Regions from separate parts of the Kitasatospora sp. NPDC053057 genome, predicted to be linked through region 2. Evidence: riboswitches for the same ligand, from Rfam matches in the RefSeq annotation. Region 2 holds a riboswitch; the other holds the start of a gene.

What was found. A riboswitch is a leader RNA that binds a small molecule or an ion and turns the genes downstream of it on or off. The one in region 2 is predicted to bind glycine.
Region 1: it holds a riboswitch for glycine, as region 2 does, so the genes downstream of both, gcvT (glycine cleavage system aminomethyltransferase GcvT) here and gcvP (aminomethyl-transferring glycine dehydrogenase) in region 2, are expected to answer to the same signal.

Annotation. Positions count from the first base shown of each region.
Region 1 is NZ_JBITZP010000006.1:43,935-59,506, reverse strand. Features, by position in the region: gene ACIG5E_RS09185 (nuclear transport factor 2 family protein) at 1-184, shown strand, start outside; gene ACIG5E_RS09180 (TetR/AcrR family transcriptional regulator) at 192-980, opposite strand; gene ACIG5E_RS09175 (NADPH-dependent FMN reductase) at 1,123-1,716, shown strand; gene ACIG5E_RS09170 (DHA2 family efflux MFS transporter permease subunit) at 1,739-3,307, shown strand; gene ACIG5E_RS09165 (L-serine ammonia-lyase) at 3,411-4,778, opposite strand; gene glyA (serine hydroxymethyltransferase) at 4,928-6,208, opposite strand; gene gcvH (glycine cleavage system protein GcvH) at 6,293-6,673, opposite strand; gene gcvT (glycine cleavage system aminomethyltransferase GcvT) at 6,773-7,894, opposite strand; glycine riboswitch at 8,142-8,246, opposite strand; gene ACIG5E_RS09145 (enhanced serine sensitivity protein SseB C-terminal domain-containing protein) at 8,424-9,218, shown strand; gene ACIG5E_RS09140 (enhanced serine sensitivity protein SseB C-terminal domain-containing protein) at 9,334-10,284, shown strand; gene ACIG5E_RS09135 (ABC transporter permease) at 10,744-11,733, shown strand; gene ACIG5E_RS09130 (ABC transporter substrate-binding protein) at 11,785-13,560, shown strand; gene ACIG5E_RS09125 (ABC transporter permease) at 13,660-14,670, shown strand; gene ACIG5E_RS09120 (ABC transporter ATP-binding protein) at 14,667-15,572, shown strand, end outside.
Region 2 is NZ_JBITZP010000023.1:13,451-29,022, forward strand. Features, by position in the region: gene ACIG5E_RS23775 (YsnF/AvaK domain-containing protein) at 171-770, opposite strand; partial or broken gene ACIG5E_RS23780 (PRC-barrel domain-containing protein) at 870-1,244, opposite strand; glycine riboswitch at 1,468-1,571, shown strand; gene gcvP (aminomethyl-transferring glycine dehydrogenase) at 1,810-4,710, shown strand; gene ACIG5E_RS23790 (DUF5999 family protein) at 4,880-5,071, opposite strand; gene ACIG5E_RS23795 (hypothetical protein) at 5,492-6,067, opposite strand; gene ACIG5E_RS23800 (glutamate--cysteine ligase) at 6,444-7,949, shown strand; gene ACIG5E_RS23805 (CPBP family intramembrane glutamic endopeptidase) at 8,066-8,854, shown strand; gene ACIG5E_RS23810 (HAD domain-containing protein) at 8,832-9,368, opposite strand; gene ACIG5E_RS23815 (MFS transporter) at 9,469-10,743, opposite strand; gene ACIG5E_RS23820 (dienelactone hydrolase family protein) at 10,813-11,514, opposite strand; gene ACIG5E_RS23825 (sugar porter family MFS transporter) at 11,570-12,982, opposite strand; gene ACIG5E_RS23830 (FMN-binding negative transcriptional regulator) at 13,097-13,801, opposite strand; gene ACIG5E_RS23835 (pyridoxamine 5'-phosphate oxidase family protein) at 13,815-14,489, opposite strand; gene ACIG5E_RS23840 (aminotransferase class I/II-fold pyridoxal phosphate-dependent enzyme) at 14,524-15,572, shown strand, end outside.

The DNA of each region.
Region 1 (15,572 bases), on a different contig from region 2:
CACGGTCGAACAGCTGGTGATCGGCACGGTCGCCTCCACGGGCAAGGAGTTCACTCTCCCTGGCCTGCTGGTGCTGCGGGCCCGCGCCGGGCAACTGGCGCATGTCCGCGACTACATGGACGGCCTCGGGGTGGCCCGGGCGATGGGCCGGCTGGCCGCCGTTGCCGCCCGTCTGGAGGCATAGGGGCCGCTCAGATGCCGAAGTGGACGGCGATGCCGTCGAGGACGCAGTCGAGCCCGGTCGTGAAGTGCCAGTCGGGGTCGTCCTTGCGGGTGGCCTGCTCCATGTACCGCTGGTAGGCGGGGTAGCGGCCGGTGCCCATCAGGTAGGTCATCCGGGGGGCCAGGCCGGCGCGGGTCTCGTCGCCGTCGGACCAGCCACGGGCGCGGCGCAGGTCCTGGAGGGCGACCTCGGTGGCGGACGAGCCGTGGACGTAGATGGCGACGGTGCGGAAGATCGCCATGGTGGTGTCGGCGTCCAGGCCGCGTTCGGCGAGGGCGGCGAACGCCCGCTCGGGGACGGCGAGTTGGTTGGGGCCGAGGGAGAACGGGGTGGCCGCCCGGGTGATCCAGGGGTGGGCCAGGCTCATCGCGCGCAGATGGACGGCGAGTGAGTGCATGGCCTCGCGCCAGCCGGCGGCGGGGGTGTCCAGGGGGAGCTGCCCGTACACGAAGTCGACCATCAGGTCGATGAGTTCGTCCTTGCCGGAGACGTACCGGTAGGCGGCCATCGGGGCCACGCCGAGGGCGGTGGCGAGGCGGCGCATGGTGACGGCGTCCAGGCCCTCGGCGTCGGCGAGGGCGACCGCGGCCTCGGCGATCCGGTGCGGGGTCAGGGTGGTGCGCGGCGCGGGGGACGGGCGGTCGAGCCGCTCCCAGAGTGAGGGCTGCGGCTTGTCGCGGTCGTCGGCTCCGGCGTTGTTGTCCCCGACGTTGTCCCCGGTGTTGTTGTCCCCGGTGGGGGCCTGCTGGGCGGGCATGGGGGCGGGCTCCTTCCGGCTGCGGATCTCCACCGTACCACTCGTGTGTACGGCGTATCTCGGAAGTGGACGCCGTACACAGTCGTGTGTACGTTGTATCCAGCCGATACGGCGTACACATCGTCCCGGAGGGGGAACATCCATGTCCACGGAGCAGAATCTGCAGGTCGCGGTCGTCCTCGGCAGCACCCGCACCGGCCGCTTCGGTCCGGTCGTCGCCGACTGGCTGCTCGACCACCTCGACGCCCGCGGCGACATGACCGCCGACCTGGTCGACCTGGCCGCCACCCCGCTGCCCACCGTCTTCCCGTCCTTCGGCGGTGAACTGCCACCAGAAGAAAGCGAGTTGCTCGCCGCCGTATCGCCCCGGCTGGCGGCCGCCGACGCCTTCGTCTTCGTCACGCCCGAGTACAACCACAGCTTCCCGGCCCCGCTGAAGAACGCCATCGACTGGCACAACCAGCAGTGGCACGGCAAGCCGGTCGGCTTCGTCTCCTACGGCGGACTCTCCGGCGGCCTCCGGGCGGTCGAGCAACTGCGCGTGGTGATGGCCGAGTTGAACAGCGTGACGATCCGCAACACGGTCAGCTTCCACGGCGCCGCGCAGGCCTTCGACGCCGACGGCAAGCCGCGCGACCCGGCCGCCGACGCCGCCGCCAAGACCATGCTCGACCAACTGTCCTGGTGGGCCCACGCGTTGCGGGACGCCCGGCAGACCCGCCCGTTCGCCGCCTGAGCCCGGGAAAGGGGGAACGGCCATGACCACGGAGCCGATCGACGACCGCCCCAAGCCGCCGCTGCTCGGCGTGCTCGGGCTGATGCTCGGCATCTTCCTCTCGGCCCTCGACGGCCAGATCATCGGCACCGCGCTGCCGACCATCGTCGGCGACCTCGGCGGACTGGAACACCTCGCCTGGGCGGTCACCGCCTATCTGCTCACCTCCGCCGCCGCCACCCCGCTGTGGGGCCGGCTCGGCGACCTGTACGGGCGCAAGGGCGCGTACCAGTGGGCCGTCGCGGTGTTCCTGGTCGGCTCGATGCTGTCCGGACTCTCCCAGACCATGGGCCAGTTGATCGCCTTCCGGGCGCTCCAGGGGGTCGGCGCGGGCGGGCTGATGGTCGGCGCGCTCTCGGTGATCGGGGTGCTCGTGCCCGCCTCCGACCGGGGCCGGGTGCAGTCGGTGGTCGGCGTGCTGATGCCGATCGCGTTCGTCGGCGGGCCGCTGCTCGGCGGCTTCCTCACCGACCGGCTCAGCTGGCGCTGGGCCTTCTACGTCAACCTGCCGGTCGGCGTGTTCGCCCTGCTCGCGGTCGGCGCCGGGGTGCGGCTGCGGAAGGCCGAGCGGGTCCGCGCCCCCTTCGACTGGGCCGGGGTCGCCCTGCTGACCACCGGCATCCTCGGGCTCACCCTGGTCAGCAGCTGGGGCGGGACGCTGTACGCCTGGACCTCGCCGCTGATCCTCGGGACGGGAGCGGTCGCGATCGCCGCGCTGGCCCTCTTCGTCCGGACCGAACTGCGCGCCGCCGGGCCGCTGATCCCGCCCGCGCTGTTCCGCAACCGCAACTTCACGGTGTCCCAGGTGCTGGGCTTCCTCACCGGCGCGGTCATGCTCGCCCTGATCGGATACCTGCCGCAGTACCTCCAGCTCGTCCAGGGCTTGTCACCGACCACCGGCGGGCTGCTCCTGCTGCCGCTGATGCTCGGCATGATGGGCACCCAGCTGGTCACCGCCCGGCTGATGGGCCGGCCCGGCGGCGAGCGGCGCTACCCGCTGCTGGGCGGGGTGCTGGCACTGGCCGGGTCGGCGCTCCTGCTGCTCCTGGGGACGGACACGCCGGTGGCGCTGGCCTCCGGGCTCACCGCGGTCGCCGGGGTCGGCATCGGACTGCTGATGCAGAGCACCATGCTGACCTCGATGGCCGCCGTGCCGCGCGAGGACATGGGCGCGGCGATGGGCGTGGTGACCCTGCTGCGCAGCATCGGCGGGTCGCTCGGGATGGCCGCCCTCGGCGCGGTCTACACGGCGCGGCTGACGGCCTCGCTGGGGGCGCGGCTGAGCCCGGCCGAGGCCGCCCACCTGACCGGCGGCGGCGGGCTCACCCCGGCCTCGCTGGCGGGGCTGCCCTCGGCCGTCCGGGACGCCGTCGGCACGGCGGTCACCAGCGGGCTGCACGGCACGGTGGCCGGGGGCGTCGCCCTGGCGGCGGTGGCGACGGCGGTCGCCTGCCTGGCCCGGCCGAGCCGGAGCCCGGCCGAGGGCCCGGGCCGGAGCCCCGAGCGGCAGGGAGCCGGCACGCCGACGGGGGAAGCGGCGGTACGGAGCTGACCGGCCGCGGCCCCGGACCGCAGGCGTGCGAAAGCCCCCGGGTGGAGTTCCCTTGGAACCCAAGGGGGCTCCACCCGGGGGCCGGGCCGTCAGGCCGCCGCGATCAGCACTCGATGACGTTCACGGCGAGGCCGCCGCGCGAGGTCTCCTTGTACTTGATCTTCATGTCGGCCCCGGTCTCCTTCATCGTCTTGATCGCCTTGTCCAGCGAGACGTGGTGGCGCCCGTCGCCGCGCAGCGCCATCCGGGCCGCGGTGACGGCCTTGACCGACGCCATGCCGTTGCGCTCGATGCAGGGGATCTGGACCAGGCCGCCGACCGGGTCGCAGGTGAGGCCGAGGTTGTGCTCGATGCCGATCTCGGCGGCGTTCTCGACCTGCTCGGGGGTGCCGCCGAGGACCTCGGCGAGGCCGCCCGCGGCCATCGAGCAGGCGGAGCCGACCTCGCCCTGGCACCCGACCTCGGCGCCGGAGATGGAGGCGTTCTCCTTGAACAGCATGCCGATGGCGCCGGCCGCGAGCAGGAAGCGGACGATGCCGTCGTCGTCGGCGCCCGGGATGAAGTTCAGGTAGTAGTGCAGGGTGGCGGGGATGATCCCGGCCGCGCCGTTGGTCGGCGCGGTGACCACCCGGCGGCCGGAGGCGTTCTCCTCGTTGACCGCCATCGCGTAGAGGGTCACCCACTCCATCGCGTTGGCCGGCCCGATCCCCTCGGCGCGCAGCGCCCGCGCGGCCGCGGCGGCCCGGCGGCGGACCTTCAGCCCGCCCGGCAGGATGCCCTCACGGGTCATGCCGGCCCGCACGCACTCCTGCATCACGGACCAGATCTCCAGCAGCCCGGTCCGGATCTCCTCCTCGCTGCGCCAGGCCTTCTCGTTCTCCAGCATCAGGCCGGAGATCGACAGCCCGGTCTCCCGGGTGAGCCGCAGTAGCTCCTCGCCGGTGCGGAAGGGGTAGCGCAGCGCCGTGTCGTCGGGCTTGACCCGGTCCGCGCCGATCGCGTCCTCGTCCACGACGAAGCCGCCGCCGACCGAGTAGTAGGTCTTCTCCAGCAGCGTCGAGCCGTCCGCCGCGAACGCCCACAGGGTCATCCCGTTGGCGTGGTACGGCAGCGAGCGGCGCCGGTGCAGGATCAGCTGGGTGTCGGGGTCGAAGTCGATGGGGTGCTCACCGAGCAGGCTGAGCCGCTTCTCGGCGGTGATCCGCTCGACGTCCTTGTCCGCCTGGTCGACGTCGACGGTGCGGGGGGAGTTGTTCTCCAGGCCCAGCAGGACGGCCTTCGGGGTGCCGTGGCCGTGGCCGGTGGCGCCCAGCGAGCCGTACAGCTCGGCGCGCACGCCGGTGACCCGGTCCAGCAGGCCTTCGGAGCGCAGCCGGCGGGCGAACATCCGGGCCGCGCGCATCGGGCCGACGGTGTGGGAGCTCGACGGGCCGATGCCGATGGAGAAGAGGTCGAAGACGCTGATGGCCACGGAGGACGTCCTTGTCTGGTCTCGTGGAAGGACTTGCGGGCAGGGGATGACACGGGACGGGGCACCGCGCGCACTGTCCAGTGTGCGCGGTGCCCCGGGGTCCCCGGTACACCGGCGGGGTGAGGCCGGTCACCTCATCCCGAACGGGATCACTCCTGGCCGGCCAGGTTCGGGTAGAGCGGGTACTTCTCGGCCAGGGCGGTGACCCGGGCCTTCAGCGCGGCGGCGACGGTCTCGTCGAAGGCGGGCTTGAGCGCCTCGGCGATGATGTCGGCGACCTCGCGGAAGTCCTCGGCCTGGAAGCCGCGGGTGGCCAGGGCCGGGGTGCCGATGCGCAGGCCGGAGGTGACCATCGGCGGGCGCGGGTCGTTCGGGATGGCGTTGCGGTTGACGGTGATGCCGACCTCGTGCAGCCGGTCCTCCGCCTGCTGGCCGTCGAGCTGGCTGTTGCGCAGGTCGACCAGGACCAGGTGGACGTCGGTGCCGCCGGACAGCACGGAGGCGCCGGCCTCGGCGACGTCGGCCTGCAGCAGACGCTCGGCGAGGATCCTGGCGCCCTCCAGGGTGCGCTGCTGGCGCTCCTTGAACTCCTCCGAGGCGGCGACCTTGAAGGCGACGGCCTTGCCCGCGATCACGTGCTCCAGCGGACCGCCCTGCTGGCCGGGGAAGACCGCGGAGTTGATCTTCTTCGCCCACTCGGCCTTGGACAGGATGACGCCGCCGCGGGGGCCGCCCAGGGTCTTGTGGGTGGTGGTGGTGACCACGTCCGCGTACGGCACCGGGTTCGGGTGCAGGCCCGCGGCCACCAGGCCGGCGAAGTGTGCCATGTCCACCATGAGCAGCGCGCCGACCTCGTCGGCGACCCGGCGGAACTCGGCGAAGTCCAGCTGGCGCGGGTAGGCGGACCAGCCGGCGATGATCAGCTTCGGCTGGTGCTCCTTGGCCAGGCGCTCGACCTCGGCCATGTCGACCTGGCCGGTCTTCTCGTCGACGTGGTACGCGACCACGTTGTAGAGCTTGCCGGAGAAGTTGATCTTCATGCCGTGGGTCAGGTGACCGCCGTGGGCCAGGTTCAGGCCCAGGATGGTGTCGCCCGGCTGGATCAGCGCGAACATCGCGGCGGCGTTGGCCTGCGCGCCGGAGTGCGGCTGGACGTTGGCGTGCTCGGCGCCGAACAGGGCCTTGACCCGGTCGATCGCGATCTGCTCGACCACGTCGACGTGCTCGCAACCGCCGTAGTACCGGCGGCCGGGGTAACCCTCGGCGTACTTGTTGGTGAGCACCGAGCCCTGGGCCTCCATGACCGCCACCGGGGCGAAGTTCTCGGAGGCGATCATCTCCAGGGTGGTCTGCTGGCGGTGCAGCTCGGCGTCGACCGCGGCGGCGATCTCCGGGTCGAGGGCGTGCAGGGACTGGTTGAGAACCGTCATGGTGTGGTCTTCCCGGGAGGAGGAGAGCGGAGGGACGGCGGATCGGGACGGACCGCGGCACGGCGGCCCGTCCCGGCGGGTGGCTCAGCCCTGGGCGTGGGTGAGCGCGTCGTACTCGGCGGCGCTGAGCAGCGTGTCGGTGGCCTCGACCTTGACCTTGAACAGCCAGCCGCCCTCGAAGGGGGCGCTGTTGACGAGGGCGTTGTCGTCCAGGACGTCCTGGTTGACCTCGACGACCTCGCCGGTCACCGGGGAGAACAGGTCGCTGACCGACTTGGTCGACTCCAGCTCGCCACAGGTCTCGCCGGCGGTCACGGTGTCGCCGACCTCGGGCAGCTGCACGTAGACGATGTCACCGAGCGCGTCGGCGGCGTGCTTGGTGATGCCGATCGTGGAGACACCGTCCACGGCGGCGGTCAGCCACTCGTGCTCCTTGGTGTACTGCAGGTGCTGGGGGTTGCTCATGGCGTCATTCTCCAGGATGGGAAGCGGGGACGACGCAGCGGGCCGCCGCACGGACGGCTCCGACGTGCGTGAACGGGAAACTCGGCGGGCCCGCAGGCCTCAGCGGGCGCGCTTGTAGAACGGCAGCGCCACGACCTGGACGGGCTCGTGCTTGCCGCGCACGTCCACCGCGACGGTGGTGCCCGGGGCGGCGTGGGCCGCGTCGACGTAGGCCATCGCGATCGGCTGCCCCAGCGTCGGGGACGGCGCGCCCGAGGTGATCCGGCCGATCGGGTCGCCGTCGGCGGAGACCACCGTGTACTCGGCGCGCGGCACGCGCTTGCCCTCGGAGACCAGGCCGACCAGCACCTTCGGGGGGTTGGTCTCGGCCGCGGCGGCGGCCTGCTCCAGCGCCTTGCGGCCGACGAACGCGCCCTCGTTGGTGGTCTTGTCGAAGCGGACGACCCGGCCCAGGCCCGCGTCGAACGGGGTCAGGTCGGTGGACAGCTCGTGCCCGTACAGCGGCATGCCCGCCTCCAGGCGCAGCGTGTCGCGGCAGGACAGGCCGCACGGGACCAGGCCGTGGCCCTCGCCCGCGGCGGTCAGCGCCTGCCAGACGGGCTCGGCGTCGACCGGGTGGCAGAAGATCTCGAAGCCGTCCTCGCCGGTGTAGCCGGTGCGGGCCAGCAGCACGTCCTTGCCGGCCACCTTGGCCGGGAGGATCGCGTAGTACTTCAGGCCGGGCAGGTCGGCGTCGGTGGTCTTCGCCAGGATGCCGGTGGCCTCCGGGCCCTGGACGGCGATCAGCGCGTAGGTGTCGCGGTCGTCGGTGACGACGGCGTCGAAGCCCTTGGCGCGGGCGATCAGCTCGTCCAGCACCAGCTGGGCGTTGGAGGCGTTGGCGACGACCAGGAAGGCGTCCTCGCGCAGGCGGTAGACGATCAGGTCGTCCAGGATCCCGCCGTCCTCGGCGCAGATCATGGTGTAGCGGGCGCGCAGCACGCCGAGCGCGGAGACGAAGCCGACCAGGGCGTGGTCCAGCATCTCGCCGGCCTGCGGGCCGGTGACGGTGATCTCGCCCATGTGCGAGAGGTCGAACAGGCCGGCCTTGGTGCGGACGGCGAGGTGCTCCTCGCGCTCGCTGCCGTAGCGCAGCGGCATGTCCCAGCCGGCGAAGTCGGTCATGGTCGCGCCGAGGGCGCGGTGCAGCGCGTCGAGCGCGGTCAGGCGGAGGGACGACATGGCCAGGAACTCCTCGGTCGGGGCACTCAGGGGTGCGCGCGCCGGAACCGGACCCGCACGGGGACCGACCCTGCGCGCGGGCATGCGGCGGCGTGGGTCTCCCCATCTGTCGTCGAACCTGAGAGCTTCACCGCCCACCTGCCCGCAGCTGCTACCAGCATCAGCTGGTTCCAGCATCGGGGACAGGACGGCGGCTTGCACCGTGGGTGGGCGCGCGACAGGGCCGTGCGCCGCTTTCCAGATGTGCCTAACCCGCGCGGTAGGGGGGCCTGAGAGATTCCGGGGAGGACTTGCTCCTTCGGCGCCGGCCGTGCCCCCTGGGGGGCACTCCGGGCTCTCCCGCGCGGGTTCGAGCGGCCGGTGTGGAGTTGTGGGGGCCCGCGGCGCATGCCGTCGGACGCGCACATCATGGCACGTCCGCGCGAAGGAGGGGAGAGGGGACCCGGTCACGGCGAACACGAGCCCTAAACTTCTCCGCGTCGGCGCAGCAGTGGGCGGCCGACCCGGCACGAGGGCGGATCGGCAGCGCATGGAGTACCCGGTGGAGCAGCAGGGGTGGGACGGGCCGCAGGCGGCGCCGTCGGGCGGCGCGTGGCCGGCGAACGAGCTGGAGCAGGTGCTGACGGCCGCGCTGGGCGACCCGGGGGCGACGCCGCGGGTGATCGAGGTGCTGGCCCGCAGCCAGGTGTGGATCCCGCTGCCGGCCGGGGGCGACCCGAACGGACAGTCGCTGGACCTGCCGACCATCGAGCTGGCCGGGGCCCCGTACGTGCCGGTGTTCTCCTCGCAGGAGGTGTTCCTGCAGCAGGCGCCGGGGATGGCCTTCGCGATCGCCCCGGCCTGGGAGTTCGCCCGCGGGCTGCCGCTGGGCGTGGGCATCGCGGTCAACCCGGAGGCGGCGGTGGGCATCCCGGTGCCGCCGCAGGGCGTGGCCGAGCTGCGCCGGGGCCCGCGGGAGGACCGGTGGGAGCAGCAGCCCGAGGCGCCGACCGGCGGCCGGGTGGCGCTGCGCGAGCCGGTGCCGGGCGAGGACCCGGAGCACTTCCTGGCCGCCTGCCGGGCCGAACTGTCGGCCCTGCCGGGAGTGCTGACCGCGCGCCGGGCGCTGGCCAGCGTCGAGGGCGAGCCGACCGTGATGTTCGTGGGCGTCCAGCTGGATCCGGTGGCCCCGGCCGACCCGGGGGCGGTGAACGAGGCGCTCGGGCGGGCGCTGGGAACCGCGCCGCTGCCGGGCGGCGTCCACCTCGTGCTGCTCGACCTCGCCGACGACCCGGTGGTCGAGTGGCTGCTGACCCGGGTCATGCCCTTCTACTCGCGGGCGTGAGCGGGGACGCTTCACAGGCACGTCGCCGTGGCGGCGGCCGGTGCCGCGCCATAGGGTGCGTGCAGGCGGCTGACGGGCCGGCGGGTTCAGGAAAGAGGCGCGGCGAGGTGGGCGCATGAGTGCGGGAACGGGAGCGGGCGGGGTGCCGGGGCCCTGGGGCCAGGCACCGGCCGGGCGCCCGGGCGCGGATCCGGGCGCGTTGGAGCAGGCCCTGCGCGAGGTCGCGCCGGAGCGCTGGGACGCGTACGAGCGGCTGCTGCACGCGCTGGCCGAGGGCCAGGTCTTGATGCTGCTGTGGCACGGCAGCCCGGGCAGTCCGGACGCCCAGTACGGGAACATGGAGATCAGCGGTCACGGCTACGCGCCGGCCGTCACCTCGTCCGAGCAGCTGACGGCCTCCGGCTGGGCGCGGGCCCACGAGGTCATCTCCGGGCGGGAGATCGCCGCTTCGCTGTACCGCACCCGCTGGGGCCTGTGGCTCAATCCGCACGCGCCGGGTGGCGGGGTCGGGGTGCCGTGGGCGGACCTGCGGCGGATCGCCGCGGGCCTGGACCGGCTGCCGGCCGGTCCGTTGAAGCTGAGCGAGCCGCAGGTGAACGCCCAGCAGTTCTTCGCGCTGCTGGAGCGGCAGGCGGGCGAGGTGCGCGCGGTCCGGGCGCTGCGCCGGGCCTGGGTGCAGCCGTCGGTGGGGGAGCCGTACCTGGCGATCGGTCTTGACCTGTACGAGAGTTCGCCGCCGGCGGTGGAGGCGGTGCGGGCGCTGATGCAGCGGGCGATCGCGGTGGCCCCGGAGGGGCTCGCGGTGTCCACGGTGGCGATGGCGGACGAGTACGACCCGGTGGCGCTGTGGATGCGCGCCAACGCGCGGCCGTTCTTCGACCGGGAGGCCGGCCGCCCGGCGACGGGCCCGTACCCGTCGGTGCCGCCGCCGTACCCGGGGCAGTCGATGCCGGGCCGGCCGATTCCGGGGCAGTCGATGCCCGGTTACGCGTACGGCACCCAGCCGCCCGCGCCGGGCTGGGGGCAGCAGCCCCAGTCGCCGTGGCCCGGATACCCGGGCCGCTGATTGCCAGAATCGGTTCTTGTTAGAACCTTTGCACCGATGCCGACTTGATCCCTGATCAGGTCGGCTTCGGTGCTTTCGGGACGAATTTTCCGCTCTTGGCGCCAGCACATCTTGACATGGCAGTTACACCCGCGTGAAGAGGGATATGCCGAAGATCGGGGAGATGCATGCGGGCAGATCACAGTTGGGCATCTGTCGGTTGTCAGGGCTGGCGCAAGCCAGTTCGGATGGCAGAGAGTTCTGCGCAACGCATCGCGCGTACTGGAAACCCCACGAAGGTGAACGCGCACGCCGACCGCTCGATCCACGCGACGCCCATCCCGCGTGGAGGCAGTACCCGTGCACGACGTACTGCCGCGAACACCTGCTCCTAGCACCTCCGCACGTCCGCAGCCGTACCGCCGAACCGGCGCCCGGCACCCGTGGGCCGGCCACCGTCGGCGAGGGGACCAACTGACCATGACCGCACCCATGACAACCGCCGGGAACGAACCCGAGGCACCCGCCTCCCCGAGCCCGGCCAAGACGATCGAGGGCCGCTCCCTCGGTCGGATCGCCTGGACCCGCTTCAAGCGGGACAAGGCCGCCGTCGCCGGCGGCATCGTGGTGATCCTGCTGATCCTGCTGGCCCTGCTGGCCGGGCCGTTGGAGTCCCTGTTCGGGCTCGACCCCGACCAGCCGAACACCGACCTGCTGGACGCCGACCTCGGTGGACTCCCGCTCGGCGACTGGGGCGGGATGAGCGGGGACCACCCGCTCGGAATCGACCCGCTGCAGGGCCGTGACCTGCTCGCCCGCGTGGTCGACGGCTCCTGGGTCTCCCTGCTGGTCGCCTTCGGCGCGACCGTGCTGTCCAACACCCTCGGCACCGTGCTCGGCGTGATGGCCGGCTACTACGGCGGCTGGGTGGACACCGTGATCAGCCGGTTGATGGACGTCTTCCTGGCGTTCCCGCTGCTGCTGTTCGCCATCGCGATCTCCGCCTCGCTCCAGGGCGGCGCGTTCGGCCTGCACGGCCTCCCGCTGCACATCATGGTGCTGATCTTCGTGATCGGCTTCTTCAACTGGCCCTACATGGGCCGGATCGTGCGCGGACAGACCCTCTCGCTGCGCGAGCGGGAGTTCGTCCACGCGGCCCGCAGCCTCGGCGCCCGCGGCCCGTTCATCCTGTTCAAGGAGCTGCTGCCGAACCTGGTCGGCCCGATCCTGGTCTACTCGACCCTGCTGATCCCGACCAACATCCTCTTCGAGGCCGGCCTGAGCTTCCTCGGCGTCGGCATCCAGCCCCCGCAGTCCTCCTGGGGCGGCATGCTCGCCGACGCGAAGAACTACTACCAGGTGGACCCCCAGTACATGGTGGTCCCCGGCCTGGCGATCTTCATCACCGTGCTCGCGTTCAACCTGCTCGGCGACGGGCTGCGTGACGCCCTCGATCCCAAGAGCAACTGACTCCGCGTCAGTACCCTCCCTCCTCCACACCTCAAGGGGTTGATCTCACCCATGCGTAGGTCCCGTACCGTCGCGCTGACCGCCGCGGCCGCCGCCGCGGTCCTGGTCGTCACCGGCTGCTCGTCCAGCTCGAAGAGCAGCGACAGCTCGTCCTCCTCCGGCTCAAGCAACGCGAGCGGCGGCGGTGCCGACGCGGCCACCAAGCAGATCGTCAACGCCTCGGACAAGAAGGGCGGGACGGTCACCTACGAGATGAAGGGCACCCCGGACTCCCTCGACCCGGGCAACACCTACTACGCGTACATCTACAACTTCTCGCGCCTGTACGGTCGTCCGCTGACCACCTTCAACCCGGCCGCCGGCGCGGACGGCAACAAGCTGGTCCCGGACCTCGCCGAGTCGATGGGCCAGCCCAGCGCGGACGGCCTGACCTGGACGTACAAGCTGCGTGCCGGCCTGAAGTACGACGACGGCACCCCGATCACCTCCAAGGACGTCAAGTACGCCGTGGAGCGCTCGAACTACGCGCCCGAGGTGAACTCCAACGGCCCGACGTACTTCCACGACCTGCTGGTCGACAACCCGACGCCGTACCAGGGCCCGTACAAGGACAAGACCGGCGACCTGAAGTCGATCGAGACCCCGGACGACACCACGATCGTCTTCCACCTGCAGCACCCCTTCGCCGACTTCGACTACCTGGTCAGCGCCCCGCAGACCGTGCCGGTCCCGCAGGCCAAGGACACCGGTGCCGACTACGTGAAGCACATCGTGGCCTCGGGCGCCTATAAGTTCGAGACCTACGAGGACGGCAAGCAGGCCGTCCTGGTGCCGAACACCAACTGGGACAAGAGCACCGACCCGATCCGCAAGCAGCTGGCGGACAAGATCGTGCTCAAGATGAACATCGACCAGGCCACCATCGACAAGGACCTGCTGGCCGGCAACGCCCAGGTCGACCTGGTGGGCGGCGGCGTCGACCCGCAGACCCAGGCGCAGATCCTGCGCGACCCGAAGCTCAAGGCCAAGACCGACAACGCCTACGGCGGCCGCCTGGTCTACATGGCGATCAACACCAAGGTCGCGCCGTTCGACAACATCGACTGCCGCAAGGCCGTCCAGTACGCGATCGACAAGGTCGCGGTGCAGACCGCGCTCGGCGGCCCGATCCGCGGGCAGGTGGCCAACACCGTGCTCCCGCCGGACATCCCGGGCCACCAGGACTTCAACCTGTACGAGACCAAGGACAACAAGGGTGACCAGGCCAAGGCCAAGGACTCCCTGAAGGCCTGCGGCAAGGACGGCGGCTTCAGCACCGTCCTGACCGCCCGCACCGAGCGCGCGACCGAGGTCGCCGCAGCCACCCAGATCCAGGCGCAGCTGAAGAGCATCGGCATCAACGTCGAGATCCAGCAGTTCCCGCAGGGCAAGTACCTGACCGACTCGGCCGGTGCCCCGCAGTACACCCAGGACCACAACATCGGTCTGATGATGATGCAGTGGGGCGCCGACTGGCCGACCGGCTACGGCTTCCTGCAGCAGATCGTCGACGGCCGCGCGATCAAGCCGTCCGGCAACAGCAACCTGGCCCAGCTGAACGACCCGGCCGTCAACAAGATGATCGACGACGCCGCGATCAACCCGGACAAGAGCGCCCGCGAGAAGATCTACGGCGACATCGACAAGAAGGTCATGGAGTCCGCGGTGTACGTCCCGCTGACCGACTTCAAGGTCTTCCTGTACCGCCCGGACAGCGCCACCAACGTCGCGTCCAACCCGGCCTGGTCGGGGGAGTACGACTACCTGAACATCGGCACCACCAAGTAAAGAGCCTGGCTCCGCATCCCTGAAGGCAGGTGAAGGCAGCGGCGCCCGCCGCCGTCCGGAAGATCCCGGACGGCGGCGGGCCGCCGGAGCCGCCCAACTGTGTTTGCCTACATCGTTCGCAGGATCCTCGCGGCCGCGGTGCTGCTGCTGGTCGTCAGCGCGGTCACCTTCGCGATCTTCTTCCTGCTCCCGCGCATCGCCGGCGAGACCACCGACCAGCTGGCCGCGCAGTACATCGGGAAGAACCCGTCGCCCGAGGCGATCGCGGCGGTCAAGCAGAACCTCGGCTTCGACCAGCCGCTGTACACCCAGTACGGGAACTTCCTGAAGGCGCTGGTCAGCGGCGCCGAGTACAAGTTCGGCCCGGAACCGGCCACCTGCCACGTGCCCTGCTTCGGCTACTCCTTCAAGAACCACCTGGAGGTCTGGCCGGAGATGACCAGCCGGATCCCGGTCACCATCTCGCTCGCCATCGGCGCGGCGGTGCTCTGGCTGATCTCCGGCATCACCACCGGCGTGATCTCCGCCCTCAAGCCGCGGTCGATCTTCGACCGGCTCTCCATGGGCGTCGCCCTGGCCGGTGTCTCGCTGCCGGTCTTCTTCACCGGCGCCCTGCTGCTGACGGTGTTCAGCTACGAGTGGCCGATCCTGGACAACCTGCACTACGTCAACTTCACCGACGACCCGCTGATGTGGGCCCGCAACCTGATCCTCCCGTGGATCTCGCTGGCCTTCCTCTACTCCGCGCTCTACGCCCGGCTCACCCGCGCCGGAATGCTGGAGACGATGAGCGAGGACTACATCCGCACCGCCCGGGCCAAGGGCCTGGTCGAGCGCAAGGTGGTCGTCAAGCACGGACTGCGCTCCGCGCTCACCCCGATCGTCACCATCTTCGGCATGGACCTCGGTCTGCTGCTCGGCGGTGCGCTGATCACCGAGCAGGTCTTCTCGCTCAACGGCGTCGGCCAGTTCGCCGTCCAGGCGATCACCGACAACGACCTGCCCAAGGTCCTCGGCGTCACGCTGCTCGCCGCCTTCTTCATCGTCGCCTGCAACCTCGTGGTCGACCTCCTGTACGCCCTCGTCGACCCCCGCGTGAGGCTCTCGTGACCGACCTCCAGAAGACCCCGGCGGACGCCGCTCCCGCTCCTCTGGGAGACCCCTTCCTGTCCGTCCGCGACCTGCGGATCCACTTCGACACCGACGACGGCCTGGTCCGCTCGGTGGACGGGGTCAGCTTCGACCTGCACAAGGGCCGCACCCTGGGCATCGTCGGCGAGTCCGGCTCCGGCAAGTCCGTCACCTCGCTCGGCATCATGGGCCTGCACCGCTCCAAGCGGGCCCGGATCAGCGGCGAGATCCTGCTCGACGGCGAGGACCTGATCGCGGCCGGACCGGACCGGGTGCGCCAACTGCGCGGCCGCGAACTGGCGATGATCTTCCAGGACCCGCTGACCGCGATGCACCCGTACTACACGGTCGGCGCGCAGATCATCGAGGCGTACCGGGTGCACCACCCGAAGGCCTCCAAGAAGGAGGCCAAGGCCCGGGCGATCGAGATGCTCGACCGGGTCGGCATCCCGCAGCCCGACCGCCGGCTGGACGACTACCCGCACCAGTTCTCCGGCGGCATGCGCCAGCGCGCGATGATCGCCATGGCCCTGGTCAACGACCCCTCGCTGCTGATCGCCGACGAGCCCACCACCGCCCTGGACGTCACCGTCCAGGCGCAGATCCTGGACCTCATCCGCGACCTCCAGGGGGAGTTCGGCTCCGCCGTCATCATCATCACCCACGACCTCGGGGTGGTCGCCGAGCTCGCCGACGACATCCTGGTCATGTACGGCGGCAAGTGCATCGAGCGCGGCCCCGCCGAGAGCCTCTTCGACGCGCCCGAACACCCCTACACCTGGGGACTGTTGGGCTCGATGCCGCGACTGGACCGGGAGCTGCAGGAACGGCTCGTCCCGGTGAAGGGCACCCCGCCCAGCCTGATCAACGTGCCGTCCGGC
Region 2 (15,572 bases):
TGAATGAACTGAAGTAACTCTGCCGGTAGATACTTCAGACTGTCAAATATCGAGCGGTTAAGGTTTGGCAAAGGTGAAGGGTTCGCCTGCGGCGGACCGGGGGATCGCGGGCACGGCAAGGGCCCCGGACCTGGTCCGGGGCCCTTGGGCAGAGCTGTCGGGTGACGAGATCAGACCAGGGGGCGGAGGGCGGAGGGGCGGGAGCCGTCGGCGGGCGGGGTCATCGAACCGTTCGTCGAGTTCGGCGTGGTGGCGACGGTGGGGGTGTTGTCGCAGACCTCGACGTTTTCGCGGCGGAGCTCGTCTCGGACCACCTCCTCCTCGGTGTACCGCTCGACCACCAGGCGGACCCGCTCGATCGCGGCCAAGTACTTGCGGACCACCGGCCGCTCCTCACGGAGCGTGACCACTTCCACCGCCTCGGCGATCCCCTTCTTGGTCAGCGAGGCGCGCTCGGCGTCAGTGACCGGAATCCGCTCCACCCGGACCCGCTCGCGGACCACCGGGATGCGGCGCTCGACCTGCTCGCTGGTCACGTACTTGCGCAGCTTCGCGGTGCCCAGGACGTGCCACTCGGTGGTGATGTCCAGCCGCTCCTCGCGGCAGGTGATCTCGACCGGGTCGCTGGGGGCGGAGGCGTCGGCGGTGTCGGCCGGGGTCGAGGTCGGGGCGGTCGGGGTCGAGGTCGGGGCGGTCGAGGTCGGGGCGGAATGCGGCTTCGGCTCGAAGGCGTGGGTGGGGGCCGGGGCGGGGGTGCTGAGGGTTTGCACGTGGGCCTCCGTGGCAGTGGTGGTGGTGGCGGTGGTCGTCGGGCCGGGTTCGGGGGCGTGGAAGGCGAGCGGTTTGGCGGCCGGGGTGGCCGACGTGGTCCCGAAGTCGAGGTCGGGCTGGGCGGCCCGGCCGGGCTCCCCGGCGGTCGGGCGGCCGTCCGGCGAGGTGTCGAGGCCGTAGTAGCGGTAGAGCTGGAGCTCCTGGGCGGGCGACAGGTGCTGGCCCACTCCGAAGTCGGGCGAGTCCTTGACCAGGGACTTGTCGTAGGGCACCCGGAGCTCGTCGCCGGAGAACTCGCTCGTGGTGAGCGGGACGAAGGCGTCCCGGCCGAAGATGCCGGTGCGGACGGCCGCCCACTCCGGCTGCCCGGTGGCGTCGTCCAGGTACACCTCGTCGACCGTGCCGATCTTGTCACCGTTGCGGTCGACCGCCTTGTGGCCGATGAGGTCGCGAGGGTCGATGTCGGTCTGCACGCTTTCCTCCAGTGCGCTGCGCCTGCGGAACTCCCGCAGATCGGCGACCGGAGCACCCGTCCCGTCCGCCACTTCACACCAAAAGGCATGAATCGGACGCACGCGAGCGGGGTGCGGCCGGACGGGGCGGCGGTGGGCCGTCCGGGGGACGCGCGTAGACCTCAAGTGACCCGACGCACCCGTGATCGGAAGGCCTCCCGCTGGTACCCTGGGCGGCGACCGCCGAGCCCGCTCGGGAGAGTCCCCGACAGCGAAAACCGCTGGTCGGGGCGCCGAAGGAGCAACTCCTCCCCGGAATCTCTCAGGCATCCGTACCGTGCGGGATAGGTCACTCTGGAAAGCAGGGCAGGACCGTCGGCGCGGGAGCCGGCGATCACCACCCTCACCGACGGTGCAAGCCGACGGAGCGCCACAGCGCGCCGTGCGGGCGAAGCTCTCAGGTCCCGATGACAGAGGGGGAGGCCTTTCGGGTCCGTCCGCCCAGGCCGGTCCGCTGTTCCGCAGCGGCGTTGGCCGGCCGGCGTGCGTACCCCCGCCGGTCCGTGACCAGGAGGCCTCGACCACCATGAACGCCCAGCCGAACGCGGGACGCCCCATCAGCGCCTCGACCCTCACCGAGCTTGAGCTGGCCAGCCCCTTCGAGAACCGCCACATCGGCCCCGACGCCGCCGCGCAGGAGAAGATGCTGGCGTCCGTCGGCTACGGCTCGCTGGACGAGCTCGCCGCCACGGCCGTTCCCGAGGCCATCCGCTCCATCACCGCCCTGGACCTGCCCGCGGGCCGCAGCGAGGCCCAGGTCCTCGCCGAGCTGCGCGAGCTGGCCGACCGCAACCAGGTGCTCCAGCCGATGATCGGCCTGGGCTACTACGGCACCTTCACCCCGCCGGTGATCCTGCGCAACGTCATGGAGAACCCGGCCTGGTACACCGCCTACACCCCGTACCAGCCGGAGATCTCGCAGGGCCGCCTGGAGGCGCTGCTCAACTTCCAGACCCTGGTCTCCGACCTGACCGGCCTGCCCACCTCCGGCTCGTCGCTGCTGGACGAGGGCACCGCGGCCGCCGAGGCGATGGCGCTGGCCCGCCGCGTCACCAAGGTCAAGGGCGGCGTCTTCCTGGTCGACGCCGAGACCCTGCCGCAGACCATCGCGGTGATCAACACCCGGGCCGTGCCGACCGGTGTCGAGGTCGTCGTCGCCGACCTGTCCGAGGGCATCCCGGCCGAGATCGCCGAGCGCGGCGTCTTCGGTGTGCTGCTGCAGTACCCGGGCGCCACCGGTGTGGTCCGCGACCTCGCCCCGGTGATCGAGCAGGCGCACGGGCTGGGCGCGATCGTCGCCGTCGCCGCCGACCTGCTGGCGCTCACCCTGCTCAAGTCCCCGGGCTCGCTCGGCGCCGACATCGCCTGCGGCACCTCGCAGCGCTTCGGCGTGCCGATGGGCTTCGGCGGCCCGCACGCCGGCTACCTGTCGGTGCGTGCCGAGTACGCCCGCTCGCTGCCCGGCCGCCTGGTCGGCGTCTCCGTCGACGCCGACGGCAACCGCGCCTACCGCCTGGCGCTGCAGACCCGCGAGCAGCACATCCGCCGCGAGAAGGCCACCAGCAACATCTGCACCGCCCAGGTGCTGCTCGCCGTGATGGCCTCGATGTACGCCGTCTACCACGGCCCGGACGGCCTGGCCGACATCGCCCGCCGCACCCACCGCTACGCCGCCGCTCTCGCCGAGGGCCTGCGGGCCGGCGGCGTCGAGCTGCTGCACGGCGAGTTCTTCGACACCGTCACCGCCGTCGTCCCCGGCCGCGCCGCCGAGATCGCGGCCGCCGCCCGCGCCAACGGCATCAACGTGTACCAGGACGGCGAGGACCGGGTCTCGGTCTCCACCGACGAGACCACCACCCGCGAGCACCTGGCCGGTGTCTGGGCCGCGTTCGGCGTCCCCGCGGTCGAGGTCGCCGAGGCCGCCGACGCGCTGCCGGCCGCGCTGCTGCGCGAGGACGAGTACCTGACCCACCCGGTCTTCCACAGCCACCGCTCGGAGACCGCCATGCTGCGCTACCTGCGCCGCCTGTCGGACCGCGACTACGCGCTGGACCGCGGCATGATCCCGCTGGGCTCCTGCACCATGAAGCTCAACGCCACCACCGAGATGGAGGCGGTGACCTGGCCGGAGTTCGGTCAGCTGCACCCCTTCGCGCCGGTCGACCAGGTCGCGGGCTTCCTGACCCTGATCCGCCACCTGGAGCAGCAACTGGTCGAGGTCACCGGCTACGACGCCGTCTCGATCCAGCCGAACGCGGGCTCCCAGGGCGAGCTGGCCGGCCTGCTGGCCGTCCGCGCCTACCACCACGCCAACGGCGACACCCAGCGCGACGTCTGCCTGATCCCGTCCTCGGCGCACGGCACCAACGCCGCCTCCGCGGTGATGGCCGGCATGCGCGTGGTCGTGGTGAAGACCCTGGTCGACGGCGACGTGGACGTCGAGGATCTGAAGGCCAAGATCGAGCAGCACCGCGACAACCTCTCGGTGCTGATGGTCACCTACCCGTCGACCCACGGCGTGTACGAGACCCAGATCACCGACATCTGCGCCCTGGTGCACGAGGCCGGCGGCCAGGTCTACGTGGACGGCGCCAACCTGAACGCCCTGGTCGGCCTGGCCAAGCCGGGCAAGTTCGGCGCGGACGTCTCGCACCTCAACCTGCACAAGACCTTCTGCATCCCGCACGGCGGCGGCGGCCCGGGCGTCGGCCCGGTCGCGGTGCGCGCCCACCTGGCGCCGTACCTGCCGAACCACCCGCTGCAGGAGGAGGCCGGCCCGGCCACCGGTGTCGGCCCGATCTCGGCCGCGCCGTGGGGCTCGGCGGCGATCCTGCCGATCTCCTGGGCGTACGTCCGGCTGATGGGCGGCGAGGGCCTCAAGCACGCGACCCAGGTCGCGGTGCTGAACGCCAACTACATCGCCAAGCGCCTGGCCCCGCACTTCCCGGTGCTCTACACCGGCCCGGGCGGGCTGGTCGCGCACGAGTGCATCATCGACCTGCGCCCGCTGACCAAGGAGACGGGCGTGACAGTGGACGACATCGCCAAGCGCCTGATCGACTACGGCTTCCACGCGCCGACGATGTCCTTCCCGGTGGCCGGCACGCTGATGATCGAGCCGACCGAGTCGGAGGACCTGCACGAGATCGACCGGTTCTGCGACGCGATGATCGAGATCCGCGGCGAGATCGACAAGGTCGGCTCGGGCGAGTGGGCGGCCGACGACAACCCGCTGCGCAACGCCCCGCACACCGCCGCCACGCTGGCCGGCGACTGGGCGCACGGCTACTCGCGGCAGGAGGCGGTCTTCCCGGCGGGCGTGAACCCGGCGGACAAGTACTGGCCGCCGGTGAGCCGGATCGACGGTGCGTACGGCGACCGCAACCTGGTCTGCTCCTGCCCGCCGCTGGACGAGTACGGCGTCTGATCCTGATCGGACGGGGATGAGGCAGAGCCCCGGCGGAACGTTTCCGCTGGGGCCCTGCCCTTTTGTGTTGCGCCTTGCATCGCGCTTCGTGTGGTCGGGTCGGCGGCTGCCCCGGCCGGGCTGCCCCGGGCCGTACGGTTCCGGCCGTACGGGTTCGGGCCGCGCGGGCTCAGGCCGCGTGGGCGACCGGGCGGCGCGGGGCGATCACCCGGCCGTCGGGCAGCAGCTCTCCGGTGTCCTCGAACAGGACGACGCCGTTGCAGAGCAGGCTCCAGCCCTGCTCCGGGTGGCAGGCCACCGGCACGGCCGCTTCGCGGTCCTCGGACTCGGCCGTCGGGCACTCAGGACGGTGCTGGCACATACGCGTACCCTCGCTTCGCTCTGCGATCCTCCCCGTGGTGCGGTCCCCGGAGGTCGAGCCGTCCGGAGCCGCCGCGGTGGTCGGATCCTGTCCGCGCGCCGACCAGGTGTTGACCGGCGCTCAAGTGGGTAGGACAGGTGGTCCTTCCACGCTGGTTCCCAGTGTCGGCATCCGCGGACGCGCGCGCAGCGATTTCGTGACATGCGCCACAACTCCCGGGTAGAGATCACCCGTTCAGGTGGGGCCCGAGGGGAAAAGTGCACCGCCGGGTCAGCCGGGGCATGACCCGGTGGGGCCATGGCGGGTGGCCCGTCCGGGTGGTAGCCGTTCGGGTGAGGCCGTCCGGGGGTGTCGGAGCGCACGGCGAAGGGCCGCCGGGCGACGTGCCCGGCGGCCGGTGTGGAGCGTCGGCTCCTCGGGTCAGGAGGAGCCGAGCAGCAGCGGCGGTCCGGCGAGCGGGGCGCGGGCGAGCAGCGGGAGCAGCTCGGCGGCCGGGTAGGCGCGGTGCGCGGTGACGCCGAGCGGGGCCGGGGCCAGCGGGATCAGCAGGTCGGCGGAGGGGCCTGCGTCCGGGCTGTGGAGCCAGAGCGCGGTGGCGTACTGGCCCGGGAAGGTGAGCAGCCGGGGCTGGCAGCGGGAGCGGGAGCCCTGGGCGAGCTGCCAGGCCTCGCGCAGCGCCCGGACGGTGGAGGAGAGGTACGGGCCGGCGGTGAAGTGGGAGAAGGTGTGGCCCTCCGCGCTCTGCACCACCTCGGCGGCGGCGGCCACCTCCGGGCCGTCCTTGATCAGGAAGCGCCAGCCGGTCCGACGGGCGGCGGGCAGTTCTGGGTGGGGGCCGTCCAGGACGTGCACCGCGAGCGGGTGCGCGGGGAGCAGTGGACCGGTCGGATGACGAAGCGCTGCGGCGGCGGGCTGGCGCAGTGCGGTCTCCGAGTCGAGCGCGGCCAGGACCGCGCGCAGGGCGCTCGGTGGGGGCTGGGGGGTCTGCAGGGTCATGGCGGGGTCCGCCTCTCCAAGCGAGATCGGCGTGCGAATGCGGCATACCGGCGCGGCGCGGCGCGTCTTCGGTGACGGGGCCCCGCCTTGTCCGGTTGTGCAGGATCGCGGCGCCGGCGCGGTCGCCGCCCTCGACGAGGGACGGGGGGCGGGAACGGACCGGCCGGAGCGCAGTGCGAACTCAGCGAACTCATCGAACAAATGCGCAGGGTGATCTGTTTATCACAGGCCGTGGCGCCGAGCAAGTCTGCAGATGGTCTGAATCTCCGTCAGTTGCCTTGCATTGCAAGCCAGTACACGCATTCGGGTATCGATCTTCGAGGTGGGCATGATGCTGGCACGGTCGACCGGCCGGGTGTCTCAGGAGGAGGGGACCGTGGGCGAGAAGGTCGTGGCGACTCGGGCGGATCTGGCGGACCGGCAGCAGTACCGGCTCAAGCTCCAGGCCTGTCTGGACGCGCTCGGGCGGATGCTCCGCGAGGACCGCTTCGACCGGCCGCGGGCGGTGATGGGCCTGGAGATCGAGCTCAACCTGGCCGACGAGCAGGGCCTGCCGGTGATGCGCAACGCCCAGGTGCTGAGCGCGATCGGCTCCAGCGACTTCCAGACCGAGCTGGGCCAGTTCAACATCGAGGTGAACATCGTGCCGCACCGGCTGTGCGGGCACGTCTTCGAGGAGCTGCGCGAGGAGATCGACACCGGGCTGCGCTATGCGGACCGGCAGGCGGCCGAGGCCGGCGCCCGGATCGTCATGGTGGGCATCCTGCCGACCCTGGAGCACGACCACACCGGGCTCGACGCGATGAGCCACAACCAGCGGTACAGCTTGCTCAGCGACCAGATCCTGGCCGCCCGGGGGGAGGACATCGCGCTGGACATCGAGGGCGTCGAACACCTCCAGCTGGAGTCCATCACCATGGTGGCCGAGGCCGCCGCGACCTCGCTGCAGCTGCACCTCCAGGTGACCCCGGAGCGGTTCTCCTCGGTGTGGAACGCCGCCCAGGCGATCTGTGGCCCGCAGCTCGCGCTCGGCGCCAACTCCCCGTTCCTGTTCGGGCGGGAGCTGTGGCGGGAGACCCGTCCGGTGCTCTTCCAGCAGGCCTGTGACACCCGTTCGGCGGAGCTCAAGGCCCAGGGCGTGCGGCCGATCACCTGGTTCGGCGAGCGCTGGGTGGACTCGGCGTACGACCTGTTCGAGGAGAACCTGCGCTACTTCCCGGCGCTGCTCCCGATCTGCGACGACGAGGACCCGCTGAAGGTGCTCGCCTCCGGCGGTGCGCCCCGGCTCGCCGAGATGCGGCTGCACAACGGCACCATCTACCGCTGGAACCGGCCGGTGTACGACGTCGCCGGCGGGGTCGCCCACCTGCGGGTGGAGAACCGGGCGCTGCCGGCCGGGCCGACGGTGGCCGACACCCTGGCCAACGCCGCCTTCTACTACGGGCTGGTGCGGGTGCTCGCCGAGCAGCCCCGGCCGGTCTGGACCCGGCTGCCGTTCGAGCGGGCGGACGAGAACTTCCGGCAGGGCGCCCGGTACGGCATCGACGCGGTGTTCCAGTGGCCGCGCCCCGGCCGGGCGGGCCGCGGCGGCGGGCTGCAGACGGTGTCGGCGGTCGACCTGGTCCTCAATGAGCTGCTGCCGATGGCCCACCAGGGGCTGGACGAGTGGGGCGTGGAGCCGGCCGACCGGGACCGCTACCTGGGGATCATCGAGCAGCGCTGCCTGCGCCGCACCAACGGCGCCGCCTGGCAGAGCGCGACCTTCCACCGGCTGCGCGAGCAGTACGGGATGGACCGCCCGGCCGCGCTCGCCGCGATGACCAGGCGCTACGCCGAGCACATGCGGGGCGGCGAGCCGGTGCACACCTGGCCGGTCGGCTGAGGGGTTGGCCGGTCGGCCGAGGGGTCCGCCCACTGTGTCAGGATGATCGCTCCGGTCGTCGGCCGACCGCCGGAGCCATCACCCGTTCGATGGAGCATCCGTTCGATGGAGCACCCGTGACAACCCGCCCGGCCGTGCCGGAGACCGCGGAGCCCACCCGACGGCTGCTCGGCGTGGAACTGCTGATCGTCCTCGGCCTCTCTCTCGGGGCCAGCGGGATCAGCGCGCTGATCAGCTTCGCGGGCTCGCTCACCGAACCGCTCCAGCTCGGCCAGCAGGTCGCCACGCTGAACGGCTCGCGCGCGCCCGGGCGGCCCTGGCTGGACCTGGTGTGGCAGCTGTACTACATCGGGCGCGGGCTGATGCCGGTGGTGCTGGTCGGCTACCTGCTGGCGCGCGAGGGCGCCGCGCTGCGGGTGCTGGGCTTCGACCTGCGGGAGAAGCTGCGCGACCTCGGCCGGGGCGCGGGCGTCGCGGCGGCGATCGGCGGCTCCGGGCTGGCGCTGTACCTGGCCTCGCAGGCGGCCGGGTACAACCTGACCGTGGCGCCCTCGGGACTGCCGGACGTGTGGTGGCGGGTGCCGGTGCTGGTGCTCTCGGCCTGGCAGAACGCGATCCTCGAGGAGGTCGTCGTCCTCGGCTACCTGCTGCGCCGGCTGGGGCAGCGGGGGTGGTCCTGGCCGGCCGCGGTGGTGGCCAGCTCAGTGCTGCGCGGCTCGTACCACCTGTACCAGGGGGTCGGCGGGCTGGTCGGCAACATGGTGATGGGGGCGGTGTTCTGCCTGCTGTACCGGCGCTGGGGGCGGGTGATGCCGCTGGTGGCGGCGCACGCGCTGATCGACACGGTGGCCTTCGTCGGGTACGCGCTGCTCGCCGGGCACGTCAGCTGGCTGCCGACCTCCTGACCTGCGATCCCGGCAGCGACTGGCTGCGCGGCGGGCGGGCCAGCAGGCGCTCGACGTGCCGGCGCTCCAGGCCCTGACCGGGGTCGATCGGCAGCAGCAACCGGTCGCGGCGCCAGAGGGACCGGCGGACCAGCCGGGAGGGGATGACGTCGTCCACCCAGGCGAAGGGGCGGCCCTCGGCGTAGCGCAGCAGCGGGGCCCACTTGCGGGCGGAGAACAGCTCCATCAGCGGGACGCGCGGGTCGCCGGGCTGGGGGACGTCCCCGGTGAAGCGGACGAAGGGGAGCGGGTCCAGGCCGATCGCCGGGGCGATGTGGGTGTTGGCGTGCTCCTCCCAGGTGGTGGCCCAGGCCAGCTCGTACGTTCCGGCGAGTTCGCGCAGCCAGGCGCCGTGCTTGGCGGTGAGCAGGACGGCGTAGCCGAGCAGGGTGTGGGAGTCGAACCCGGCGTCCGGATGTGGACAGACCGGGTTCAGCACCCCGTCGACGTCCAGGAACAGCAGTGGCTTAGGCACCGGTGGTCCCCCCAGGTGGATGGTGTTTCCTACCTGGTCGGACGAACCACGCGTACCGGTGGTTGCTCGTCGGCGGGCGCACGCGGGGCGCACAGGGCGCTCACGGCGCGGGCGCGGGCTCGACGGCGGACACCGGTGCGTCCGGGGTGCTTCGCTGCGGGTCGCGGCGGGAGAGCCGGCGGACCTGCGGGTCGACCAGGACGACGGCGCTGAGCACCAGGCACAGCGCGGCGCAGGCCCAGAGCGCGCCGGACAGGCCGAGCGCGACGGCCGCCGGGCCGGCCAGCGCGGTGCCGACCGGGGCCAGCGAGTAGGAGCCGAGCTCGTCGTACGCGGTGACCCGGGAGAACATCCCCTCCGGTATCTCCTGCTGGAGCGCGACCATCCAGTTGACGGCGAAGACGGTGACGCCCACCCCGGACAGGAACATCGCGGCGATCAGCAGCGGCAGCGGGGCTTCGAGGGCCAGGGCGAGGGCGGGGACGCCGAACAGGAACACGCCCCAGTTGCCGACCAGCAGGATCCGGCGGGGGCGCCAACGCGCCATCAGCAGACCGGTGACCACCAGCCCGACCCCGTAGGCGGACATCGCCAGGCCCCAGGCACCCGCGCCGCCGAGCCGCTCGTCGGCCACGGCCGGCCCGTACACCGACTCGACCGCGTTGATGCAGGCGACCAGGACGGCGAACTGCGACACGATCACCCAGAGCCAGCGGCGGGAGGAGAACTCCCGCCAGCCCTCGCGCAGGTCGCGCAGCATGCTGCCGCCGGAGGGGGCGGGGGCGGACTCGGGCTCCAGGACGAAGCGCAGGGCGGCGGCGACCATGAAGCACAGGGCGTCCAGGGCGAGCACCCAGCCGGGGCCGAAGGCGGCGGTGAGCCCTCCGCCGAGGGCGGCGCCGCCGATCTGCGAGGCGTTCTGGCCCATCCGGAAGACCGAGAAGGCCCGGTTGGCGTGCTCCTGGGGAACGGCCTGCATGATCATGCCGCCGGCGGCCGGGGAGTAGAGGGCGTAACCGGCGCCGCCGGCGGCGGAGAGCACCAGCAGCTGCCACAGCTGGACGTTCCCGGCCAGGACCAGGACGGCCAGGACGGCCTGGGCGGCGGCGCTGAACAGGTTGGCGGCGACCATGATGCGGTGGCGCGGCAGCCGGTCGGCGAGGGTCCCGCCGACCACCAGGAGCAGGACGGTGGGCAGCAGCCGGGCGGCGGTGACGTAGCCGACCTCGGCGGTGGTGCCGCCATTGCCGAGGACGGCGAAGGCGGTGGCGATGGGGGCGCCGGCGTTACCGAGGCCGCTGACCACGGTGGCGGCGGTCTGGATGCGGAAGTTGCGGCTCGCCCAGGCGAGACGGCGGGGGTGTGGGGTCGGCACCCAGTGACTATCGCCGGAGTTCGTACAGGTGTCATCTGGATTTCGGGCCGGTTCCGGCCGGGCGGGGCGTCAGCCCAGGTGCCCCCGGAGGAAGGTGAGGGTGCGCTGCCAGGCGACCCGGGCCTGGAGCGCGTCGTAGGTGCCGAGCGGGTTCTCGTCGTTCATGAAGGCGTGCCCGGCCGGGTAGAAGTGGATCTCGGGGCGGACGTCGGTGGCCTCGCCGATCCGGATCGCGGCCTCGTCCACGGCGGTCATCGGGTTCGAACGGTCGAGTTCGCCGAAGTGGCCGAGGACGTGGGCGGTCAGGCCGCGGTAGTCGAAGTCCGGGTCGGGCGGGAGGCCGTAGAACGGGACCGCGGCGGCGACCCGGTCGCCGGCCCGGGCAGCCAGCACCAGGGCGAAGCCGCCGCCCATGCAGAAGCCGACCGCGCCGACCGCGTCGCCGACCACGCCGTCCAGGGAGAGCAGGAAGTCGACGGCGCCGGAGAGGTCCTCGACGGCCTGCTCGACCGGGAGTTCGCGCTTGAGCCGGGCGGCCTCGGCGCCGTCGTGGGCGGTGGCGCCGCCGAACAGGTCGGGGGCGAGGGCGGTGAACCCCTCGGCGGCGAAGCGGTCGGCCATGTCAGCGATGTGCGAGGTGAGCCCCCACCACTCCTGCACCACCACCAGGCCGGGGCCGACCCCCTGCGGAGGGCGGGCCAGGTACCCGTGCGCGGTGCGGCCGTTGCTCGGGAAGCTGACGTTCTGCCGGGAGCCGCCCTGGTCAGGCATGGTTTCCTCTCGGTGGGTCGGGCCGCGTGCGGCGTGGGTGTGCGGGGGCGGTCGCTCAGCCCATCTCCTCCAGGGCGCGGCCCTTGGTCTCCCTGATGCAGAAGGCCACGAACGGGATGGAGAGCAACGCGAAGGCCGCGTAGATGACGTACGTGGCGGAAAGGTTCCAGTCGGCGAGGTCCGGGAAGCTGACGGTGATCGCCCAGTTGGCGATCCACTGGGCGGAGGCGGCGACCGACAGGGCCAGCGCGCGGATCCGGTTGGGGAACATCTCGCCGAGCAGCACCCAGACCACCACGCCCCAGGAGAAGGCGAAGCAGAGCACGAACACGTGCGCGGCGATCAGGGCGACGGTGGCGTGGGTGTTGTCGAGGGTGGCGGTGTCGCCGGTGCCGCTGCGGTAGGAGAACGCCCAGGCGGCGGTGCCCAGCGCGAGCGCCATGCCGGCGGAGCCCGCCAGGGCCAGCGGCTTGCGGCCGATCCGGTCCACCAGGACCATCGCGATCACCGTGCCGATCACGTTGATGATCGAGGTGGAGAGGCTGATCAGCAGGGAGTTGGACTCGTTGATGCCGACCGACTGCCACAGGAACGACGAGTAGTAGAAGATCACGTTGATGCCGACGAACTGCTGGAACACCGAGGCACCGATGCCGACCCAGACGATCGGCAGCAGGCCGAATCGGCCGCCGAGCAGGTCCTTGAGCCGGGGCTTGTGGGTGGACGCCAGCACCGCGCGGATCTCCGCCACCCGGGTGTCCAGGTCGACGTCCTCGCCCTCTACCTCGACCAGCACCTTGCGGGCCTGCGCCTCGCGGTGGTCGGCGATCAGGTAGCGCGGCGACTCCGGGATGGCCAGCGCCATCAGGCCGTACACCAGGGCGGGGATGGTCTCGACGCCGAGCATCCACTGCCAGGCCTGGATGCCGCCGAGGTGGCCGGTGGACTCGCCGCCGGCGGCCTGGTTGAGCGCCCAGTTGGCGAGCTGGGAGACGGTGATGCCGAGTACGATCGCCATCTGCTGGAAGGACGCGAGCCGGCCCCGGTAGGCGGTGGGGGCGACCTCGGCGATGTAGGTGGGCGCGATCACCGAGGCGATGCCGATCGCGATGCCGCCGACCACGCGCCAGCAGGCGAGCGCCTCGATGTTCGGCGGGAACATCGAGCCGATGCCGCTGGCCGCGAACAGCACGGCGGCCAGCAGCATCGTGCGGACCCGGCCGAAGTGGTCGGCCAGCCGGCCGGCGACCACCGCGCCGAGGGCCGAGCCCAGCAGCGCGATGGCCACCACGAAGGCGGTGGTGCCGTGGCCCACCAAGAAGTGCTTCTGGATGCCGGTCACCGCGCCGTTGATCACGGCGCTGTCGTAACCGAACAGGAAGCCGCCCATCGCGGCGGCCGCCGAGATGAAGATGACGTGCCCGAGGTGGGCCTCGCCGGACGCCCGTTGACTGTGGACTGTGGACACGCGCGCTCCCCGAGGTGGACGGGCCCGATCTGACGGCTGGGCAGGACTCGTCTCACATTCGAGCAGCGCGGCGTTCTACCTGCCTGTGTTGAGGGCCGATCGGGTGATACGGGGTCAGTCGGCGGCGCGCGGCAGGGATGCGCGCCGGGCGCCGGCCGCTCCGGAGGCGCCCCCCGTCCCGGCGCTGCGCCGCTGGTGGCGTCGCAGCAGCTGGGTGCGGGCGGCGGCGTCCTGGTCGCGGCGACGGAGTGGACCGTCGGCGCGGTCGGCGAGCCGGTCGGCGATCGCGTACTGCGCCTCGGCCGGCTTCTTGTCGTCGTACTTGAACTTGGCGCGCACCTCGCGGACCGTCAGGCGGAGCCCGCGCAGGCCGGGCAGCAGCCGGCCGAGCTCGTTCGCGCCGGGGACCACCCGGAAGTCCGGGGTCTCCGGCTGGAAGTGCGCCAGCTGGCGGTTGAGGATCTCCGCCTTGCCCTCGGCGGACTCGACCACCTCGGCGGTGCAGTGGAAGTGGACCGAGGCGTAGTAGCTGGTGGGCGTGCCGGGCTCACCGCGCCAGTGCCCGGGGGCGAAGGCGTAGCCGTCGGTGACCGCCAGGGTGACGTTCGGGTCGGCCCGGACGGCGGCCAGCAGCGGGTTGGGCGCGGCGAGGTGGAGCAGGATCTCGCCGCGCCCGGCGTCCAGCAGGAAGTGCGTCGGGACGAGCACCGGGCCCTCGTCGGGGCCGCCGTTCGCGGCGAGCAGGCCGAAGTCGCGGCCCTCGGCCAGCCAGGCGCGCCATTCGTCCTCGTCGCCGCGGTCCCAGGACCTGATCAGCATCGGGCGGCCTTCCTCAGCGGGGGAAACGGCGCATGTGCGCGGGGAGCGGGACGGTCTCGTCGTACGGCTCGGGGGTGCCGTGCACGGTGGTGACCGGGACGATGCCGGACCAGTGCGGCAGGTCGGCGTCGGCCGGGTCGTCGTTGGCGCCGTCCGAGCGGGTCTTGGCCGAGACCTCGTCCAGCTCCAGCCGGATCACGGCGGTGGCGGCGAGCTCCTTGGGGTTGGCCGGGCGTATCTCGCCGGAGCGGCCGGGGACGACCTGGTCGACCAGGGCGGCCAGCGCGACGTCCAGCTCCTCGGGGTCCGTGACCTGGTACGCGGTGCCGTGGGCGACCACCGAGCGGAAGTTCACCGAGTGGTTGAACGCGGACTTGGTCAGCACCAGGGCGTCGACGTGGGTGACGGTGACGCAGACCTGCATGCCCTGCTCGTCGGAGGCGCCGCGCATCGGGCGGCTGCCCGTGGAGCCGTGGAGGTAGAGCCGGCTGCCGACCCGGGCGAAGACCGTCGGCAGGACGACGGGGGCGCCGTCGGCGACGAAGCCGAGGTGGCAGACGTAGGCCTCGTCGAGGATGGCGTGGATCACCTCCTGCTCCCAGGTGGCGCGGTCCTTGTAGCGGGTGGGGGTGGTGCGCGGGGTCTGGGAGTAGGTGGCGCCACCGGTGTTCGTCGGCGTGGTCGACATGACAACCTCTATGTACTAGTGCATAATCTGCTTTGTGCTAGGAGACTATCCGCTGAAAGGGCGACGCGCCAGCGAAATCGCGGCCCACATCGAACAGGGCGTGAGCAGCGGGCAGCTCGCACCCGGAACCGCGCTGCCCCCGCTGCGCGACCTCGCCGCCGAACTCGGCGTCAACCCCAACACCGTGGCCGCCGCCTACCGGCTGCTGCGCGACCGCGGCGTGATCGAGACGGCCGGCCGCAAGGGCAGCCGGATCCTCCCCAGGCCCGCCCTCACCCCCCGCGACCAGATCCGCATCCCCGTCCCCGCCCAGGCCCGCGACCTGTCCACCGGCAACCCCGACCCGGCCCTGCTGCCCGACCTCGGCCCGGCCCTCGCGGCCGCCGCCGAGGCCCTCCGGGTCGAGCCCGTGCTGTACGGACACCCGCGGATCGACGCCGGACTGCTCGAACTCGCCCGCGCCTCCTTCGAGGCCGACGGGCTGCACGGCCCGATCGCCGTGGCCTCCGGGGCGCTGGACACCGTCGAGCGCGCCCTCGGCGCCTGGCTGCGCCCCGGCGACGCGGTGGCGGTCGAGGACCCGGGCTGGGGCAGCCTGCTCGACCTGCTGCCCGCGATGGGGCTGCGGCCCGAGCCGGTCCGGCTGGACGACGAGGGCCTGTTGCCGGACTCGCTGGCCGCGGCGCTGGCCGAGGGCGCCCGCGCGGTGGTGGTGACCAGTCGGGCGCAGAACCCGACCGGCGCGGCGCTCACGGCCCGCCGGGCCGCGGCGCTGCGGGCCGTCCTGGCCGGCCACCCCGGGGCGCTGCTGATCGAGGACGACCACGGGCACGGCATGGTCGACCAGCCGTACCACCCGCTGGTCGGCGCGGGATCGCGGCACTGGGCCGTGGTGCGCTCGGCCGCCAAGGCGTACGGGCCGGACCTGCGGTTGTCGGTCATGGTCGGTGACGAGGAGACGGTCGGACGGGTGGCCGGGCGGCTGCGGCTGGGCGCGGGCTGGGTCAGCCACCTGCTGCAGCGCACCGTCGCCGAGCTGTGGCGCGCCGACGCGGCGCCGGCCGCGAGCCTGGCCGCCACCTA